One region of the Streptomyces sp. NPDC006487 genome, then DNA from elsewhere that is predicted to be linked to it. Evidence: riboswitches for the same ligand, from Rfam matches in the RefSeq annotation. Region 1 holds a riboswitch; each other region holds the start of a gene.
What was found. A riboswitch is a leader RNA that binds a small molecule or an ion and turns the genes downstream of it on or off. The one in region 1 is predicted to bind cobalamin.

Region 1 (4,490 bases):
CACCCGACCAGAGGTGGCGGGCCAGGCCGCCGATGGCGGTGAGGCCCGCGATGATGCCGACCTGCGCGAGCAGGGTGACGGTGGTGAACGGGGTCAGCAGCAGGAGCACCGCGTTGAGCCAGAACGGGGCGGCGCCCGTCCAGCCCCGCCACTCCCGCATCTCCCGCCACTGCTGCCGGTTCGGCAGGCCCGGCAGGTGGGGGCGGCGCGGGAGGCGCGATCCCTCCCGGCGGCCTTTGGGTCTTCGGTGGTCCCCGAGCTCTCGGGTCGCCGTCGTCACCGCGCCGTCACCAGCCTTTCAGTCACCTGCACGCAAGACGTCAACTCGCAGGCTGTACAGCCTCCTTGGGAGCGAGGGCGGGGACAAGGGCCCGTTCGGCAAGAAATCCGAAAGCCAGGCCGAAAGTGCTCCACATCGCGGCCTGGATGGCGAGCGAGGCGAGCCGGAACTGCCAGACGAGCGCCGCCGGGAAGCCTTCCGGCACCTCGTTGATGCCCGGCAGCAGCGCGTAGGCGATGCCGACGGCCACCACGAAGGCGAGCGAGGCGACGATCGAGGCGTTCCAGTTGCCCAGGCCCGGCGCGAGACGCCGGCCCAGGATCAGCGCGGCCGCCGCGAGCAGCAGGCCGAGCGCGAGCATCAGGACGTAGAGGGTGGTCCGCTGGACCGTGGTCTCGGGGTCTCCGACGGCCGGCGGATTGGCGGGGTACTTGAAGAACGGCACCAGGGAGACGGTGACGAACAGACCACCGGACACCAGCAGCGCCGTGGCCCGGGGGCCGAAGCGGCCGATCCGGCCCAGGGCATAGCAGTAGACGAGCGCGGCGATGCCGCCGAGCGCGATGCCGTAGAGCAGGGTTCCGGTGCCCAGGCCGGCCGTGGCCTGGAGCGCCCGGCTGACCGGGGCCGCCTCGGCGTCACCGTGGTCGTGGGCTCCGGCTTCCTCGATGGCGATCGCCGCGTCGACCTGGGACTCGCCCAGGAGGTACGCGACGAGGAACGCGGCGATGCCCGCCAGCAGGCCGGCGAGCATGCCCCGGACGAGGAGCACGCGGGGGGAAATGGTGTTCATGGAGTTTTCGGTCCCTTGCGGATCGGTGGATCAGTGGCAGGGGAAGCCGAGGAGGTGGCGACCGTCGTGCATCCACTCGTGGATGGTGTCGCCTTCGAAGATCGCGGTGGCGCCCTGCTCGGCGCCGACGAGGTAGAGCAGGACCAGCATCAGGACACCGGCGAACAGCGCCCAGGGGGCCAGAGCGGTGAGGGAGATGGGTGCGACGGCCAGGGGGGTGGCAGTCGTGGGCACGGCGGAGTTGGCCATGGCAGGAGCCTCCAGAGGGAACACGCGTCCCGGTCAGTGGTGCTTTCGACGACGGTGGCGGGTCTGACTTACCTCCCCCTCCGGGAGGCTTCACAGTGGCGCGACCGTGCCGGATTCTCAACCGGACTTCCGTCATACCGTCGTCTTGTCGTCCGCCACCGTACCGCTCTTTATGGCGGCCTTACAGCGTCCCTGCAGGAGGGCTCCGTCCCATCTCACCGGTCTTCCCATCAGTCGATGGCGTCGACCACCTGTCCCAGGTCGACGAACTTGAAGCCGGTCGCCTCGCGGTCGCCGTCTCCGGGGGTCTCCTGGCCGTCCTGGACGACGAGCAGGCCGCGGGGGTAGCGCGTACCGAGGGGGGCGTTGAGGGCGGCGGCGCCGTCGCAGACCTCGGAGCCGTCGAGGGTGGCGGAGGCCGCGGTGACGCGGAAGGCGCCCTCGAACTCGTTGTGGTCCTCGCGCTCGCGGTCGTAGGCGACGAAGGTGTCGTCGCCCTGGCTGGAGGCGAGCAGGTAGCCGTCCCCGTCAGCTTCGGTGACCAGGGTCAGGCCCTCGACGTCGGCCTTCAGGCGCTTGCCGCCGTAGCCGGGATCGGCGCCGGGCGTGCACTCCTCGGTCTCCTCGTCGTAGGTGCCGGGCACGCCGTACTCGCGCACCTTGTCGATCAGCTTCGGCGTGCCGGTGAGGCCCGCGTCGATGCGCCAGATGCCCACGTCCTCCTGCCCCGCGTACAGGGTGCCGTCCGCGGGATCGACGACCATGCCCTCGACCTGCGGCAGCTCGCCCGGCTCGAGACAGGGCGTCCAGGCGGCGCCGTTCGGCAGGCGGAAGGAGGACGGCAGGTCGAGCGTGCGCACCTCGCGGTAGTCGACCGTGCCGGCGGGGGTGGCGACCAGCTCCAGCAAGGCGATCCGGGTCCGGTTGCGCTGGCTGACCACCGCGTAGGACCGGCCGGTCTTGCGGTCCGTCCAGGTGGCCAGGCCGTACGCGGTCTTCTGCTCGTTGATCTCGGTCTGGCCGGCGGAGAAGACCGGGCGCGCCGCCGGGTCGGTGACGTCGGTGAGCGGGCCGCCGGGCCGGTTCCGGTCGATGCGGTAGATCCGCAGCCGGTCGTTGCCCCGGTCGCTGACCACCGCGACATCGGCGCGCCCGCCGCCCAGACGCAGGCCGTTGACCAGGTCGACGTTGTTGAAGCGGCCGGGTGCGTCGTCGGCGCCGGGTCCGGCCGGGGCGGGCAGCGACTGCACCTGCCGGGCCTCCAGGTCGTAGACCCGCAGGCCGCCCTGCTTGGCGGTCGCGATCACCAGGCTGCGGCCCGGGTCGGCGGCGTTGCGCCAGATCGCCGGGTCGTCGGCGTTGGCGTCGCCGCCGGCCTCGTCGTCGTACAGCGGCGCGGTCTCGGCCTTGGGCCGGACGGTGCTGATCGAGGAGGCTTGTGCCGGGAGCGCGACGGACGCGGCGAGTGCTGTGCACAGCACGAGTACGGAGGCGCGGGCGGCCGAACGTATGGTCAATGTTCTTCCTTTACAAGGGTTTTGCCCTGAGGGGAAGACGCTCGCCGGGTTGATTGTCATGTCCGCGCTCATTGGATGTCCGATGGTTGAACGCGATGCGAAACCCCGGGACACTCAAGCGGTGCACCCCACCATCGTACGAGTCCGGCTCGTGACACCCCCACTCGACGAAGCGGCGCGCCTGCACCGCTTCCCCTACGGGGATCCGCGCCCGGGGCACGAGGGGCTGCGCGGACAGGATCACGGCGCCTGGGCCGGGCGGAGCATGGACGAAGTCGCCGGGCAGGACCCCGAGGGGCTGCGGCGGTGGATGACCGACACCTCGTACGCGCCCCCGGGCGGCGGGGAGTCGGTGGAGGCGCTGATCGCGCGGGTCGGCGTACACCTGGGCGCGCTGGCGCCGGGGACGCACCGGGCGGTGGCCGGGCAGGGAGTCGTACGGGCGGCCGTGGTGTGGGCCCTGGAGCTGCCAGCGGCGGCCTTCTGGCGGCTCGACGTGCGGCCGGGGTCGGTGACGGCGCTGACGGGGCGCTCCGGGCGCTGGAACCTGCTCGTGGGGCAGCCGGAGGAGTCCCCGGACCCGGACGCGGGGTGAACGCGGAACGGCCCGGACCCCGCGACGCGGTCCGGGCCGAACACCGAAGGTGCGGAGCGGGCGTTACGCCACGATCCAGTCGCTCGTCGCGATCACCGGCTGCACGCCGTCGCGGTGCACGGTGCCCTCGATGAGGCCGTACATGCGGTCGGCCGCGAAGTAGACCTCGTTGTCGTTCTTGAGGCCGAAGGGCTCCAGGTCGACGAGGAAGTGGTGCTTGTTGGGGAGGTTGAGGCGCACCTCGTTGACCTTGGGGCAGTTGTCGAGCACGCGCTCGGCCATCTGGTTCAGGGTCTGCTGCAGGGAGTACGAGTAGGTCTCCGCGAAGGCTTCCAGCATGTTCTTGCGGACCTTCTTGTACGACTGGTCCCAGTCGTACTCGGCGTCGTCGGCGGCGAGCGCCGAGTGCGCCCAGCGCGCGGTGACCTTGGTCGCCAGGATGCGGTCGTACGCCTCCTGCAGCGTCGTGTACTTGTCCTTGATGAAGCCGTGGAACTCGGAGTTGGTCGAGTTCATCACGGTCAGGTCCTTCAGACCCGAGATCACCTGGAGACCGGTGGTCTCGCTGTACGTGATCTGCGCGGTGCGCACCTCGGTGCCCTTGAGGGCGAACGAGTGCTGCTCCTTGCGCGTCGGGACCGGGATCCGCTCCCAGGCGTACTCCTCGACGCGGATCTGTGCCTCGCGGATCGGGGCCTGGGAGGAGACGAAGTGCTTGGCGAGCAGGATGCCGAAGGCCTCGGGGGAGGCGACGCCGTGCTCCTTGGAGAAGGCGTACACCGTGTTCTTGGTGGTGTCGGTCGGCAGGCAGTTGGCGTTGTCACCGGTGAGGTGGACGTCGCGGAACTCGCCGCGCAGCGCGACGGAGACGTTGAGGTCGCGGATCTCGTGCCAGGAACCGTCGCTGCCCTTGCGGGTGACCTTGACGATGCGGTTCTCGGCCTTGCCGTACTGGTTCTGGGCGAGGATGTGCTTGCTCATGCGCTGTCTTCCTTCGGGTACTCGGGAACACGGAGTCCGGTGGTCTGGATCCCGTACGCCCGGCGTCCGGCGGAC
Region 2 (4,490 bases), on a different contig from region 1:
CGGGCACTGCACGTACGACCGCGTGGTCATCGACCTGCAGGGATACGTACCCGAGGTCACCGTCACCCGCGTCCCGTCGCTGATCTACGACGGATCCGGCAAGCCCGTCCCGCTGGCCGGGCGGTACTTCCTGGAGATCCGCCTGCACCCCGCCGCCGGACACGACGACGCGGGCCGCAACGTCTACCGCGGGCCCAAGCTCCTCAAGATCTACCTGCCCAAGCTGAAGGGCATCGCCCTGACCGGCGACTACGAGGGGTACGTCACCTTCGGCGCCGCCTTCGACACCAAGCCCGCCTACACCACGTCCAAGCTGCACGCCCCGGAGCGCTTCGTCCTGGACGTCGCGCACCCGAACGTCTGCTGAGCACGCCGGCGCGAGGCGGGAGGCGGGGGCCGGGGGGGCGGGGACCTACCGGTGCTCGGGGTTCGGGAAGTCGAAGCGGCAGCCCGCGTCCCACAGGGAGCGCTGGTTGCCGTGCGCCGGCATCCCGCCGGACCGCTTGAGCAGAGCGGCCAGGTGCATGAGGTTCCAGCTCATGAAGGCCGTGTTCCGGTTGGTGAAGTCGTTCTCGGGCCCGCCGGATCCGGGGTCCAGGTACGAGGGCCCGGGTCCGGCTTCGCCGATCCATCCGGCGTCGGCCTGCGGGGGGATCGCGTAGCCGAGGTGCTGGAGGCTGTAGAGGATGTTCATGGCGCAGTGCTTGACGCCGTCCTCGTTCCCGGTGATCAGCGCGCCGCCCACGCGCCCGTAATAGGCGTACTGGCCCTGCTCGTTCAGGATCGAGGAGCAGGCGTAGAGCCGCTCGATGACCTGCTTCATCACCGAGCTGTTGTCGCCGAGCCAGATCGGGCCGCACAGCACGAGGATGTCGGCGTCCATGATCTGGCTGTAGAGCACCGGCCACTGATCGCTCTCCCAGCCGTGGTCGGTCATATCGGGCCAGACACCGGTGGCGATGTCGTGGTCGACGGCCCGGATGAGCGAGGTCCGGACCCCGGCCGCCTCCATCACCGCGCGGCTCTTGCCGATCAGGCCCTCGGTGTTGCTGGGCTCGGGCGATCGCTTGAGCGTGCAGTTGACGTAGACGGCGGTGAGGTCGGAGTAGTCGAAGGGGTGCGCGGTGTCGGTAGCCACCCGTCCAGCCTCTCCGGAGCCCGGCGCGGCCGCCACCGGGCCGCGCCCGTCCGGGCGACCGGCGCAGGCGATGAGGAGCTCGCGGCCGGGGCGCCCCTTCCCGGCTCCGGCGGCCGCGGATCCATGGAACTCCGTTTCCACGTGGGGCCATTGAGGCAAACGCCGGCGCGGCGGACACGCGGCGTGACGCACAAGCGGAATCCGGCCACCGCCCGGCGCGATTGGGGCGGGTTGTTACCGGTCCGTGCGGCCGACTAGGGTCAGCGGGCCTTGGTGTTCGGGAAACCGGTGGGAAACCGGTGCGGCCCTCGCCACTGTGATCGGGAAGTCCGGCTCCACTCCTGCGGGAAAGCCACTGGGCTGCGCGGGAGGTTCCGCGCTGCCCGGGAAGGCGGAGCATGGACGTCAACCCGTGAGCCAGGAGACCGGCCGGGGCGCGTTGTCCATCCACGAGGTGCTGGAGAGGTCTCCCCACTCATGCATATAGCCGAGGGGTTCCTGCCCCCTTTGCACGCGGTCGCCTGGGGCGCCGCGTCCGCCCCCTTCGTCGTCCACGGCGTCCGCTCGCTCACCCGCGAGGTGAAGGCCAACCCGGAGAGCACGCTGCTGCTCGGCGCTTCCGGAGCGTTCACTTTCGTCCTTTCCGCCCTGAAGATCCCTTCGGTGACGGGCAGTTGCTCGCACCCCACGGGCACCGGGCTCGGGGCGATCCTGTTCCGGCCGCCGATCATGGCGGTGCTCGGCACGATCACCCTGCTGTTCCAGGCCCTGCTGCTGGCGCACGGCGGGCTCACGACCCTCGGCGCCAACGTCTTCTCGATGGCCATCGCCGGCCCGTGGGCGGGCTACGCCGTCTACCGGCTGATGCGGAGGTCGGGCCTCCCGCTGATGGTCACCGTGTTCTTCGGCGCCTTCTTCGCCGACCTGGTCACCTACTGCGTCACCAGCGTGCAGCTCGCCATGGCCTTCCCGGACCCGGCCTCCGGTTTCCCGGGCTCGCTAGCGAAGTTCGGGGGGATCTTCGCGGTCACCCAGATACCGCTGGCCGTGAGCGAGGGCCTGCTGACCGTCCTGGTGATGCGGCTGCTGATGGCGTCGAGCAAGTCGGACCTGGTCCGGCTGGGCGTCGCGAAGCTGACCTCCGCCCGTACCGAAGAGAAGGCGGCGGCCTGATGAGCGGGATGTCCAAGAACGCGAAGATCAACACCCTGCTGCTGCTCCTGGTGGCGGCGCTGGCCGTCCTGCCGCTCGCCCTGGGGCTGGGCGAGGGCAAGGAGGAGCCCTTCACCGGCGCCGACGCGCAGGCCGAGGTGGCGATCACCGAGCTGAAGCCGGATTACGAGCCCTGGTTCTCCCCTCTGTACGAACCCCCCTCGGGCGAGATCGAGTCCGCGCTGTTCGCCTTGCAGGCGGCGCTGGGCGCGGGCGTGCTCGCCTACTACTTCGGTGTCCGCAAGGGCCGCCGCCAGGGAGCGGCCGCCGCCGCTGCCGCCACCGCCCCGGAGGCGTAGGCGGTGCTGCCGATCGACGTGGCCGCGCACGGCAGTCGCTGGCGCGGCCGGCACCCGCTGGAGAAGGCCCTGCTCGGGATCGGGCTGACGGTCACCGCCGTGTGCCTGCCGCCCTGGCCGGGCGGGCCGCTGGTGGCCGCCGCCACCCTCGCCGTGCTGCTCGGCCCGGCCGGAGTGGCCGGCCGGCAGCTCTGGCGGGCCTTCCGGCTCCCGCTCGGCTTCTGCTTCACCGGGGCGCTGCCGCTGCTGTTCGCCGTCGGCGGCCCGGCGGGGCCGGTCTCCCTGGCCCCCGACGGTCCCCGGCTCGCCGCCGAACTGCTGCTGCGCACCTCGGCGGCCTCGCTCGGACTGCTGCTGTTCGCCTTCACCACCCCGGTCTCCGACGTACTGCCCCGGCTGGTCCGGGCCGGTGTGCCGGCCCCGGTGGTGGACGTGGCCCTGGTCATGTACCGGATCGGCTTCCTGCTGCTGGATTCCATGACCCAGGTCCGCCGGGCCCAGGCGGCCCGACTCGGGCACACCGGCCGGGCGGCGGTGTGGCGCTCCCTGGCCGGGCTCGCCGCCACCTCCTTCGTACGGGCCTTCGACCGCGCGGCCAAGCTCCAGGCGGGGCTGGCCGGACGCGGCTACGACGGGGCGCTGCGGGTCCTCGTACCGGAGGCGGCCCTGTCGTGGCGCTTCCTGACGGCCACCGCCGGCCTGCTGGCGGCCCTGATCACCCTGACCCTCACCCTGAAGGGGCTCCGCCCGTGAACCCGTCGCTGCCCCCCTCCCCCCGCCCGGTGGTGGAACTGTCCGGCGCCGGCTACGCCTACGAGGACGGCCCGGCGGTCCTGACCGGCGTCGACTTCGTCATCGCGCCGGGCCGGGCGCTGGCCCTGCTGGGCCGCAACGGCAGCGGCAAGACCACGCTGATGCGGCTGCTGAGCGGCGGCCTGCGGCCCGGCGCGGGATCGCTGCGGCTGGACGGCACGGAGGTCTCGTACGACCGGGCGGGCCTGACCCGGCTGCGCACGTCCGTCCAGCTGGTGGTGCAGGACCCCGACGACCAGCTGTTCGCGGCTTCGGTGGAACAGGACGTGTCCTTCGGCCCCATGAACCAGGGGCTCCCCGCTCCGGAGGTCCGCGCCCGCGTGGACTCGGCCCTCGCCGCGCTGGACATCACGCACCTCCGGGACCGCCCCACCCACCTGCTCTCCTACGGGCAGCGCAAGCGCGCGGCGATCGCGGGGGCGGTGGCGATGGCTCCGCGGGTGCTGATCCTCGACGAGCCGACGGCCGGCCTGGACCCGGACGGCCAGGAGCGGCTCCTCGACGTCCTCGCGGGACTGCGGGCCTCCGGTACGACGGTGGTCATGGCCACCCACGACGTGGACCTGGCGGTGCGCTGGGCCGACGACGCGGCGGTCCTGACCCCGGCGGGCATCCGCTTCGGCCCCGCCGAGCCCCTGCTCTCGGACCCGCCCCTCCTCACCTCGGCGGGCCTGCGCCCGGCCTGGTCCCCGGCGGTGACGGCCTTCCTGCGCACCCACGGCCACCTGGCGGCGGGCGCCCCCGGCCCGCGCGATCCGCAGGCACTGGCCGCCTGGGGGCAAATCTAGGATGGCCGCATGTCGCTCCCGCACGCCATCCTCACCGCCCTGCTCGAGAAGCCCTCGTCGGGGCTGGAGCTGACCCGGCGGTTCGACAAGTCGATCGGGTACTTCTGGTCCGCGACGCACCAGCAGATCTACCGCGAGCTCGGCCGGCTGGAGGAGGCCGGGCTGATCCGGGCGCTGCCCAGCGAGGGGCCCGTGCGGGGGCAGAAGAAGGAGTACGAGGTGCTGCCCGCCGGGAGCGGG
Region 3 (4,490 bases), on a different contig from region 1:
CTCGTTGGGGCCGAACGAGACGCCGGGGTCCTCGCGTTCGACGACGAAGGCCGAGATGCCGCCCGGGCCGGCCCCGCCCGTCCGCGCCATGACCACGTAGACGCCCGCGGCTCCGGCGCCGGAGACGAACTGCTTGACGCCGGTCAGGACGTAGTGGTCGCCGTCCCGCTCGGCGCGGGTGCGCAGGGCGGCGGCGTCGGAGCCGGCGCCCGGCTCGGTCAGGCAGTAGCTGCCCAGGGTGGCCGCCGAGCAGAGCCCGGGAAGCCAGCGCTCTCGCTGGACCTGGCTCCCGTAGCGGTCGACCATCCAGGCGACCATGTTGTGGATGGACAGGTACCCGGCGATGGACGGGCAGCCGGTGGCGAGGGTCTCGAAGACGAGGACCCCGTCACTCCGGCAGAGCCCCGAACCGCCGTACTCCTCACGGACGTAGACCCCGCCGAGCCCCAGCCCGGCGGCCCTGCGCAGGACGTCGACGGGGAAGTGCTTGGTCCGGTCCCACAGGACGGCGTGGGGAGCGAGCTGCTCCTGGGCGAAGTCGAGGGTGACCTCGGCGAGGGCGAGCTGGTCCTCGGTCAGGGTGGCCACTGTGCTCATCCCGTCGTCGGAATGGTGAAGTTCGCGCCCTCCTTGGCCCCGGAGGGCCAGCGCGAGGTGACGGTCTTGGTGCGGGTGTAGAAGCGGATGGAGTCGGGACCGTGCTGGTTCAGGTCGCCGAAGCCGGACCGCTTCCAGCCGCCGAAGGTGTGGTAGGCGACGGGGATGGGGATGGGCACGTTGACGCCGACCATGCCGACGCCCACCCGGCGGGTGAAGTCGCGGGCGGTGTCGCCGTCCCGGGTGAAGATCGCGACGCCGTTGCCGTACGGGTGCTCCGTGGGCAGGCGCAGCGCCTCCTCGTAGTCGGCGGCCCGTACGACGCTCAGCACCGGGCCGAAGATCTCCTCGCGGTAGATCCGCATCCCCGGGGTGACGCGGTCGAAGAGGCTGGGACCGGCGAAGTAGCCGTTCTCGTGCCCGGGCAGGGTGAACCCGCGCCCGTCGACGAGGAGTTCGGCACCCTCGGTTGCTCCGATGCCGACGTAGCGGTCCACCCGGTCCAGCGCGTCGCGGCTGACCAGGGGCCCGAAGTCGGCCCCGGGGTCGTCGGAGCGGCCGACGCGCAGCGTGGCCATGCGCTCCTTCAACTTCGAGACCAGTGCATCGGCAGTCTCCTCGCCGACGGGCACGGCGACGGAGACGGCCATGCAGCGCTCCCCGGCCGAGCCGTAACCGGCACCGACCAGCGCGTCGACGGCCTGGTCGAGGTCGGCGTCGGGCATCACGACCATGTGGTTCTTGGCCCCGCCGAAGCACTGGGCGCGCTTGCCGTGAGCGGCGGCGGTGGCATAGACGTACGCGGCGATCGGGGTCGATCCGACGAAGCCGAGGGCCTGGACGCGAGGGTCTTCGAGGAGGGTGTCGACGGCTTCCTTGCCGCCGTTGACGACATTGAGCACGCCGGCCGGCAGGCCTGCCTCCAGGAAGAGTTCGGCCAGCCGCAGCGGTACGGACGGGTCGCGCTCGGAGGGCTTCAGGATGAAGGAGTTTCCGCAGGCCAGGGCGGGGGCGGCCTGCCAGAGGGGGATCATGGCGGGGAAGTTGAAGGGGGTGATCCCGGCGGCGACGCCCAGGGGCGAGCGCAGCGAGTGCACGTCGATGCCCGTGCTCGCGTTGTCGGTGAACTCTCCCTTGAGCAGGTGCGGGATCCCGGCGGCGAACTCGACCACCTCCAGGCCGCGTTGCAGATCACCGTGGGCGTCGGCGACGGTCTTGCCGTGTTCTGCGGACAGCAGCCGGGCGATGGAATCCCGCTCGTCCTCCACCAGCTGCAGGAAGCGCAGCAGGACACGGGCCCGGCGTTGCGGGTTCCACTGTGCCCAATCCTGCTGAGCCTCCCGGGCGTTGGCGATGGCGGCCTCGGTGTCGGCGCGCCCGGCGAGCGGGACGCGGGCCTGCACCGTACCGGTGTTGGGGTCGTGCACGTCGGCGAAGAGGCCGGATGTCCCGGTGGTGTGCTTTCCGCCGATGAAATGGGTGAGCTCGCGGACCATGGATGCCTGCTCTCGTCAGGTTGGATCCGGGGATGGCACGACGGGGCCGCGGACGGACCCGGTGAGGGTGCGCCGCGAGGAACGTCGTGGGACTACGAGCGCGCCGAAATGGTGTGCGCGTGCTCCGCCGGATCACCAGGGTCGTGGGTACAAACCGGTGCCATGCGTGTCTGCTCCATCCTCGTGGACAACACGGAACATCCGCGGCCGGTATCCTGACTCCCGGATCCCCGCGTGCCGCCCGCCTTCCCGACAGACCTCGTCAGTGGCGTGTGGATGGCAGCACACTCCCCGGTCACAGTGGCGGGACCGTGCCGGTTTCTCACCGGCTTCCCTGCACCGCGGACCTTATGGGCACGAACATATAGTTGGACGTCCTAGTAAGTCCAGACCGTCGCCCGCGCGCCTACAGTCGGTGCATGCGCATCGTCTCCCTGCTCCCGGCGGCCACCGACATCGTGGCGGAACTCGGACTCGCCGCCGACCTGGTCGGACGTACCCATGAGTGCGACTGGCCGCCCGAGGCGGTCGCTTCGGTACCCGTGGTCACCCGGGCCGAGTTCGCCGCCGAGGACCTCGGCAGCCGGGAGATCTCCGAGGCCGTGGGTGGCGCCGCCCACTCCGGTTCCTCGCTCTACACCCTGGACACGGCAGCGCTCGCCGCTCTCGTGCCGGACCTCGTCCTCACCCAGGACCTGTGCGACGTCTGCGCCGTTTCCTATGGAGGGGTCTCGCGCGCGGTGCGCGTGCTCGACGGTGGTGCCCGCGTGCTGAGCCTGGAGCCGCGCACCCTCGATGGCGTACTCGACTGCCTGGTCACCGTGGGGGAGCTACTGGGCGTACGAGGGCGGGCGGAGCGCAGGCGGACCGAGCTGCGCGGCCGGCTCGACGAGGTGCGGTGGCTGACGGAAGGGCGGGCCAGGCCCCGGGTCGTGGCCATCGAGTGGCTCGACCCGCTGTGGCCCGCCGGGCACTGGGTGCCCGAACAGATCGCGCATGCCGGGGGCGAACCGCTGCTCGCCGTACCGGGGGAGCACACCAAACCGATGACCTGGGACGCCGTCCGCGCGGCCCGCCCGGACGTGGTGCTGGTCCTGCCCTGCGGCTTCCCGCCCGAACGCACGCTCACCGAGAGGGACTTGCTGACATCCCTCCCCGGCTGGCAGGAACTCCCGGCCGTGCGGGCCGGTGAGGTCTGGGTGCTGGACGGGCCCGCCTACTTCAACCGCCCCGGACCGAGAGTCGTACGCGGAGCCGAGGTGCTCGCCCATGTCCTGCACGGAGTGCGGGCGGGTGAACCCGTCACCGCGGCCGAGGCCCGCCGGATGCAGTGAGCGGCCGGGCCCGGGTCAGCCGCGGGCGGGGGCGGGAACGCCCTCGACGGGGTACGGGACGAAGGTGCTGCTGTTCTCGTCGACGGCCAGGGCCCGTCCCAGGGGCGGGACGGCCCGCTGCGGGCAGTCGAGGCGTTCGCACAGGCGGCAGCCCATGCCGATGGGAGTCGCGGCCGACCTGTTGCCGAGGTCCAGCCCATCCGCGTACACGAGCCGTGAGGCGTGCCGGATCTCGCAGCCGAGCCCGATGGCGAAGGTCTTGCCGGGCTCGCCCCAGCCGCCCCGGTGCCGGGTGACGGCGCGGGCCGTCCACAGGTAGCGCTGTCCGTCGGGCATGGCGGCGACCTGGACGTGGATGCGGCCGGGCGCGGCGAAGGCCTCGTACACGTTCCACAGCGGGCAGGTACCGCCCGCGCGGGAGAAGTGGAACCCGGTGGCGGACTGCCGCTTGGACATGTTCCCTGCCCGGTCGACCCGGACGAAGGAGAAGGGGACGCCGCGCAGCCTCGGGCGTTGCAGGGTGCTGAGGCGGTGGCAGACCGTTTCGTACCCGATCCCGAAGTGGTCCGTGAGCCGCTCGATGTCGTAGCGGTAGGCCTCCGCGGCGCGGTGGAAGGCGCCGTACGGGAGGATCAGGGCGGCAGCGAAGTAGTTCGCGATGCCGATCCGCGCCAGGGCGTGCGTGGGGGAACCGGGCGTGAAGTCCTCGGTGGCCAGCCGGTCGAGTTCGTCCCCGTACTCGACCAGGGCGAGTTGGGTGGCCATCCGGAAGGCCTGCTGTCCCGGGCGGAGCCGGTTCGACAGGTGGAGCACCCGGGCGGCGGTGTCGTAGTGGTGCAGCCGGTCGGAGTCCGCGCACATGCGTATCCCGTGGCGGTCGGCGAGCCGGAGGGTCAGCGCGCGGATGACGTCCCCGGGGCGGATGCCGATCTCGCGGGCCAGCTCCTCGGCGGCGAGGTCGGTGTCGTGGAGGTAGTTCTGCCGCCGGTAGAAGAACTCACGGATCTCCTCGTGGGGCGAACGCGGAGCCTCCGCCGGCGAATCGCGGCCGTCGGCGGCGTCG
Region 4 (4,490 bases), on a different contig from region 1:
CTCCGCCGACCTCGGAAGGCGTCCGCTCCAACGTGGCGGTGGCCCTGCGTTACTTCGACGCCTGGCTGCGCGGCAGCGGGGCCGTGGCCCTGAACGGGCTGATGGAGGACGCCGCCACCGCCGAGATCGCCCGCGTCCAGATCTGGCAGTGGCTCCGCCACGACCGGGTCGGCCGGGGAACGGTCGTCGATCTCCTGGACGCCGAATGCGCGGCCCTGGAGGCGGAGGATCCACAGGCACGCGTCCTCGAAGCACGGGAGATCTTCGTGGACACCGCCCTGCCGATGCAGCTCCCCGCCTTCTTCACCCCGGAGGCCTACACCCGCCATCTCGTCCGCCGCACCTCCCCCGCCGCGCAGGTGACCGCGTGAACGCCCCCGTCCGGCCGGACCGGATCCTGCGCGTCGGCGTGGTCGGCGGCGGTCGGATGGGAGCCGGAATCGCCGAAGTGTGCGCCCGCGCCGAACTGGACACCGTGGTCGCCGAGGCGGACGCGGCCGCTGCCCGCGCCGCCCGCGAGCGCGTCGCCGTCTCCCTGGAGCAAGCCGTCCGGCGCGGGAAGCTGCACCGGAGCTCCGCCGAGGACGCCCTGGCCCGTCTGCTGTTCACCGGGGACCTGGAGGACCTCGCCGACCGGCAACTCGTCATCGAGGCCGTCACCGAGAACCCCGAAGCGAAGACCCGGGTCTTCGCTGCCCTCGACAAGATCGTCGAGGACCCCGGGGCGATCCTCGCCACGAACACCTCCGCCATCCCGATCATGCGGCTGGGCATGGCGACCGGCCGGGCCGACCGGGTGGTGGGCCTGCACTTCTTCAACCCCGTGCCCGTCCTGCCGCTCGTCGAAGTCGTCTCCTCCCTCCACACGTCGCCGGACACGCTCGCCTCCGTCGAGGCGTTCGCCCGCGACACGCTGGGCAAGACCACGGTCCGCTCCCGGGACCGGGCCGGCTTCGTCGTCAACGCCCTGCTCATCCCCTACCTCCTCTCGGCCGTCCGCATGGCCGAATCGGGCTTCGCCGGCGCGGCGGACGTGGACGCGGCCATGGAGATGGGCTGCGCCCACCCGATGGGTCCGCTGAAGCTGGCGGACCTGATCGGCCTGGATACGGTCACGGCGATCGCGGAGTCGCTGTACGAGGAATTCAAGGAACCGCTGTACGCCCCGCCCCCGTTGCTCCGGCGGATGGTGCAGGCGGGGCTGCTGGGACGCAAGAGCGGCCGCGGGTTCCACACGTACGGCCGGGTCTGAGGGGCCCGGCAGACCTCCGGCCATGAGGGTGCGCCGGAGGCGCCCAGAGGCGGTGGGGGTGTGGCGAGTGGTGTCGCCGCACCCCCACCGCGCGCCAAGACGGGCAGCGCGACCGCAGGGCTGTCGTACCCGCTAGAAGGAGGTCCAGGTGTAGGCGACCTGGTCGCCTGCCTTCAGCTTGAACTGGCAGCCGCCGACCGGGGTCGGGGTGCCGTTGACGGAGATGCTCCAGTAGGCGACGCCGCCACCGCTGACGTTCTTGATCGTGTCGACGGAGAAGTCGTCGAACGAGGCGTACCAAGTGCCGTCCCAGCTGAAGTGCTTCTTCTTCGCGGCGTCGTCCAGGGCGGCCGTCGGCGTGGGCACGGCGCTCGGGTTGGCGGCGCCGTTCGTGCCGTCGCACTTGTGCGTCCCGCCGGTGACGGTGGTGACGTCGTGCCCCTTGGTCCTTATCTTCCCCTTGAACAGAAGGCCGTTGGGGCCCTGCACCGTGAGGCCGACCTTGACCGGGGCGTTCGTGTTCGGTGCCGGCTTGGCGTGGGCGGCGGCGGGCGCTGTGGCGAGCGCGAGTCCCAGGGCGGCCGTCGTGACGAGGGCGCGACGGACGAGGTTCGGGCGCATGGGTTGCCTTTCGGGCAGGGCGGGCGCAGCCGGGCCCTTCCGCTGCGGCATCGCCCGGCAGCGCCGGTCCCCGATGCGGCGGGAGCAGGCTGTGGCGAGTCGGCGACTCAAGGCTCCGCGCTGCAGTCCGTGACAGTGGGAGGCGGTACGAGCCGCACGGCGGGCTATCCGACTCGGGGCGCGCAGGCGCTCCACACGGTTGCAGGTCAGCGCCGGATTCACACCGGCTTCCCCCTGGCCACACGGCGATTCAGTTGTCACCCGGTCCGACCGGGCACACGAATCGTACGGTCGTAACAACGTGGTGACCAGGGGCGGCTTTCCGGCGTGACCGCTCGACTCGCCGTCCCCGGTTTCACGTCCGGCCAGGACCGGCGTGTCTCATCCCACTGTCCGACACCTGGACAACAGGGTTCGTCCTCGGGTGCGGCAGCCTAGTGTGGGCCTCGCAGCTGGTTCGCTCCCGTCCGCCAGGCGGGATGCGTCGTAAGAGGGAACCCGGTGAGAATCCGGGACTGCCCCGCAGCGGTGAGTGGGAACGACCGCCGTCATACGCACTGGGACCGGAACCGGTCCTGGGAAGCGACGGCCAGTAGGTGCGGGCCTTCGTGGTCCGCGTGCCCGCGAGTCCGAAGACCTGCCCGTTGCCCGTACGCGGACGATTCCGTGTGCGGAGATCCCGGTGACCTCGTGGGCGGGTCGGCGTACACATCGAGCGGCACGAGCGGTCCTTCCGCTGCGCGAGCCGTTCGTCGTGGCGTTCCTTCGCGTCCGCGTCCCGTTGCCGGGGCGTTCCTGGACACATCTCGCGAAGGAGAGTTCCGTGACAGCGAAGCCCGCAGCCGCGGCCGCACGAGCCACCGTGTACGGCTACCCCCGTCAGGGGCAGAACCGTGAACTGAAGAAGGCCATCGAGGGCTTCTGGAAGGGCCGCGTCACCGCTGACGCCCTCCGGGCGACCGCGGCCGAACTGCGCCGCACGAACTGGCGGCAGCTGGCGGAGGCCGGCGTCCACGAGGTACCCACCGGTGACTTCTCGTACTACGACCACGTACTGGACACCAGCGTCATGCTCGGCGCCGTCCCCGAGCGGCACCGGGAGGCCGTCGCCACCGACCCGTTCGGCGGGTACTTCGCGATGGCTCGCGGTACGCAGGACGTGGCCCCGCTGGAGATGACCAAGTGGTTCGACACCAACTACCACTACCTGGTCCCGGAACTCGGCCCGGACACCGTCTTCACCGCGGACCCTTCCCAGCAGGTCGCCGAAGTGAAGGAAGCCCTCGCACTCGGCCTCGACGCCCGCCCCGTGCTCGTCGGCCCGATCACCTATCTCCTGCTGGCCAAGCCCGCCCCGGGCGTGGCGGCCGACTTCCAGCCGCTGACCCTCCTGGACCGGATCCTCCCCGTCTACGCCGAGGTCCTCGCCGCCCTCAAGGCCGCCGGGGCCGAGTGGGTCCAACTCGACGAGCCGGCCCTGGTACAGGACCGGACCCCGGCGGACCTGAACGCCGTGGCTCGGGCCTACCGCGACCTCGGCGCCCTGACCGACCGGTCCAAGCTGCTCGTCGCCTCGTACTTCGGCCGGCTCGGCGAAGCCCTCCAGGTCCTCGCCGCTTCTCCGGTCGAAGGCCTGGCCCTCGACTTCACGGAGGCCGGCAGCGCCAATCTGAAGGACCTCGGGGCGGTCGGAGGCCTGCCCGGCAAGCGCCTGGTGGCCGGCGTCGTCAACGGCCGCAACATCTGGATCAACGACTACCAGAAGTCGCTCACCACGCTGGGTACGCTCCTCGGCCTCGCCGACCGGGTGGACGTCGCCGCCTCCTGCTCCCTGCTGCACGTCCCGATCGACGTCGCTGCCGAGCGGGACATCGACCCGCAGGTCCGCCGCTGGCTCGCCTTCGCCCGCCAGAAGGCCGCCGAGATCTCCGTCCTGGCCCGAGGGCTGGCCCAGGGCACGGACTCCATCGCACCCGAACTCGCCGCCAACCGGGCCGACCTGGCCTCCCGAGCCGGCTCCGCGCTCACCCACGACCCGGCCGTCCGCACCCGCACCGCCGCGATCACCGGCACGGACGGCCGCCGTGCCCAGCCCTACCCGGAGCGCGCCGCCGCCCAGCGGGCGCACCTGGGCCTGCCGCTGCTGCCGACCACCACGATCGGGTCCTTCCCGCAGACCGACGAACTGCGGGTCGCCCGCGCCGACCTGCGGGCCGGCAGGATCGACGTGGCCGGCTACGAGCAGCGGATCAAAGAGGAGATCGGCGAGGTGATCTCCTTCCAGGAGAAGACCGGCATCGACGTCCTGGTACACGGCGAACCCGAGCGCAACGACATGGTCCAGTACTTCGCGGAGCAGCTGACCGGCTACCTCGCGACGCGGCACGGCTGGGTCCAGTCGTACGGCACCCGCTACGTGCGCCCGCCGATCCTCGCCGGTGACATCTCCCGCCCCGAGCCGATGACCGTCCGCTGGACCTCGTACGCCCAGTCCCTGACCTCCAAGCCGGTCAAGGGGATGCTGACCGGGCCGGTCACCATGCTCGCCTGGTCCTTCGTACGCGACGACCAGCCCCTCGGCAATACCGCCCGTCAGGTGGCCCTGGCCCTGCGCGAC

Region 2: another riboswitch for cobalamin. It lies ahead of ACFYM0_RS31130 (energy-coupling factor ABC transporter permease); the one in region 1 lies ahead of ACFYM0_RS24520 (CbtB-domain containing protein).
Region 3: another riboswitch for cobalamin. It lies ahead of ACFYM0_RS11085 (CoA-acylating methylmalonate-semialdehyde dehydrogenase); the one in region 1 lies ahead of ACFYM0_RS24520 (CbtB-domain containing protein).
Region 4: another riboswitch for cobalamin. It lies ahead of metE (5-methyltetrahydropteroyltriglutamate--homocysteine S-methyltransferase); the one in region 1 lies ahead of ACFYM0_RS24520 (CbtB-domain containing protein).

The regions. Positions count from the first base shown of each region.
Region 1 is NZ_JBIAHN010000013.1:299,632-304,121, forward strand. It holds gene ACFYM0_RS24510 (hypothetical protein) at 1-280, opposite strand, end outside; gene ACFYM0_RS24515 (CbtA family protein) at 321-1,073, opposite strand; gene ACFYM0_RS24520 (CbtB-domain containing protein) at 1,104-1,322, opposite strand; cobalamin riboswitch at 1,361-1,497, opposite strand; gene ACFYM0_RS24525 (phytase) at 1,553-2,839, opposite strand; gene ACFYM0_RS24530 (histidine phosphatase family protein) at 2,961-3,434, shown strand; gene pucL (factor-independent urate hydroxylase) at 3,498-4,415, opposite strand.
Region 2 is NZ_JBIAHN010000019.1:200,109-204,598, reverse strand. It holds gene ACFYM0_RS31140 (hypothetical protein) at 1-367, shown strand, start outside; gene ACFYM0_RS31135 (flavodoxin family protein) at 413-1,138, opposite strand; cobalamin riboswitch at 1,393-1,587, shown strand; gene ACFYM0_RS31130 (energy-coupling factor ABC transporter permease) at 1,616-2,311, shown strand; gene ACFYM0_RS31125 (energy-coupling factor ABC transporter substrate-binding protein) at 2,311-2,649, shown strand; gene cbiQ (cobalt ECF transporter T component CbiQ) at 2,653-3,402, shown strand; gene ACFYM0_RS31115 (energy-coupling factor ABC transporter ATP-binding protein) at 3,399-4,250, shown strand; gene ACFYM0_RS31110 (PadR family transcriptional regulator) at 4,260-4,490, shown strand, end outside.
Region 3 is NZ_JBIAHN010000005.1:388,488-392,977, reverse strand. It holds gene ACFYM0_RS11090 (acyl-CoA dehydrogenase family protein) at 1-597, opposite strand, end outside; gene ACFYM0_RS11085 (CoA-acylating methylmalonate-semialdehyde dehydrogenase) at 594-2,093, opposite strand; cobalamin riboswitch at 2,281-2,459, opposite strand; gene ACFYM0_RS11080 (cobalamin-binding protein) at 2,513-3,427, shown strand; gene ACFYM0_RS11075 (short-chain fatty acyl-CoA regulator family protein) at 3,443-4,490, opposite strand, start outside.
Region 4 is NZ_JBIAHN010000005.1:380,617-385,106, reverse strand. It holds gene aceB (malate synthase A) at 1-371, shown strand, start outside; gene ACFYM0_RS11060 (3-hydroxybutyryl-CoA dehydrogenase) at 368-1,252, shown strand; gene ACFYM0_RS11055 (DUF4430 domain-containing protein) at 1,385-1,873, opposite strand; cobalamin riboswitch at 2,014-2,163, opposite strand; cobalamin riboswitch at 2,310-2,533, shown strand; gene metE (5-methyltetrahydropteroyltriglutamate--homocysteine S-methyltransferase) at 2,697-4,490, shown strand, end outside.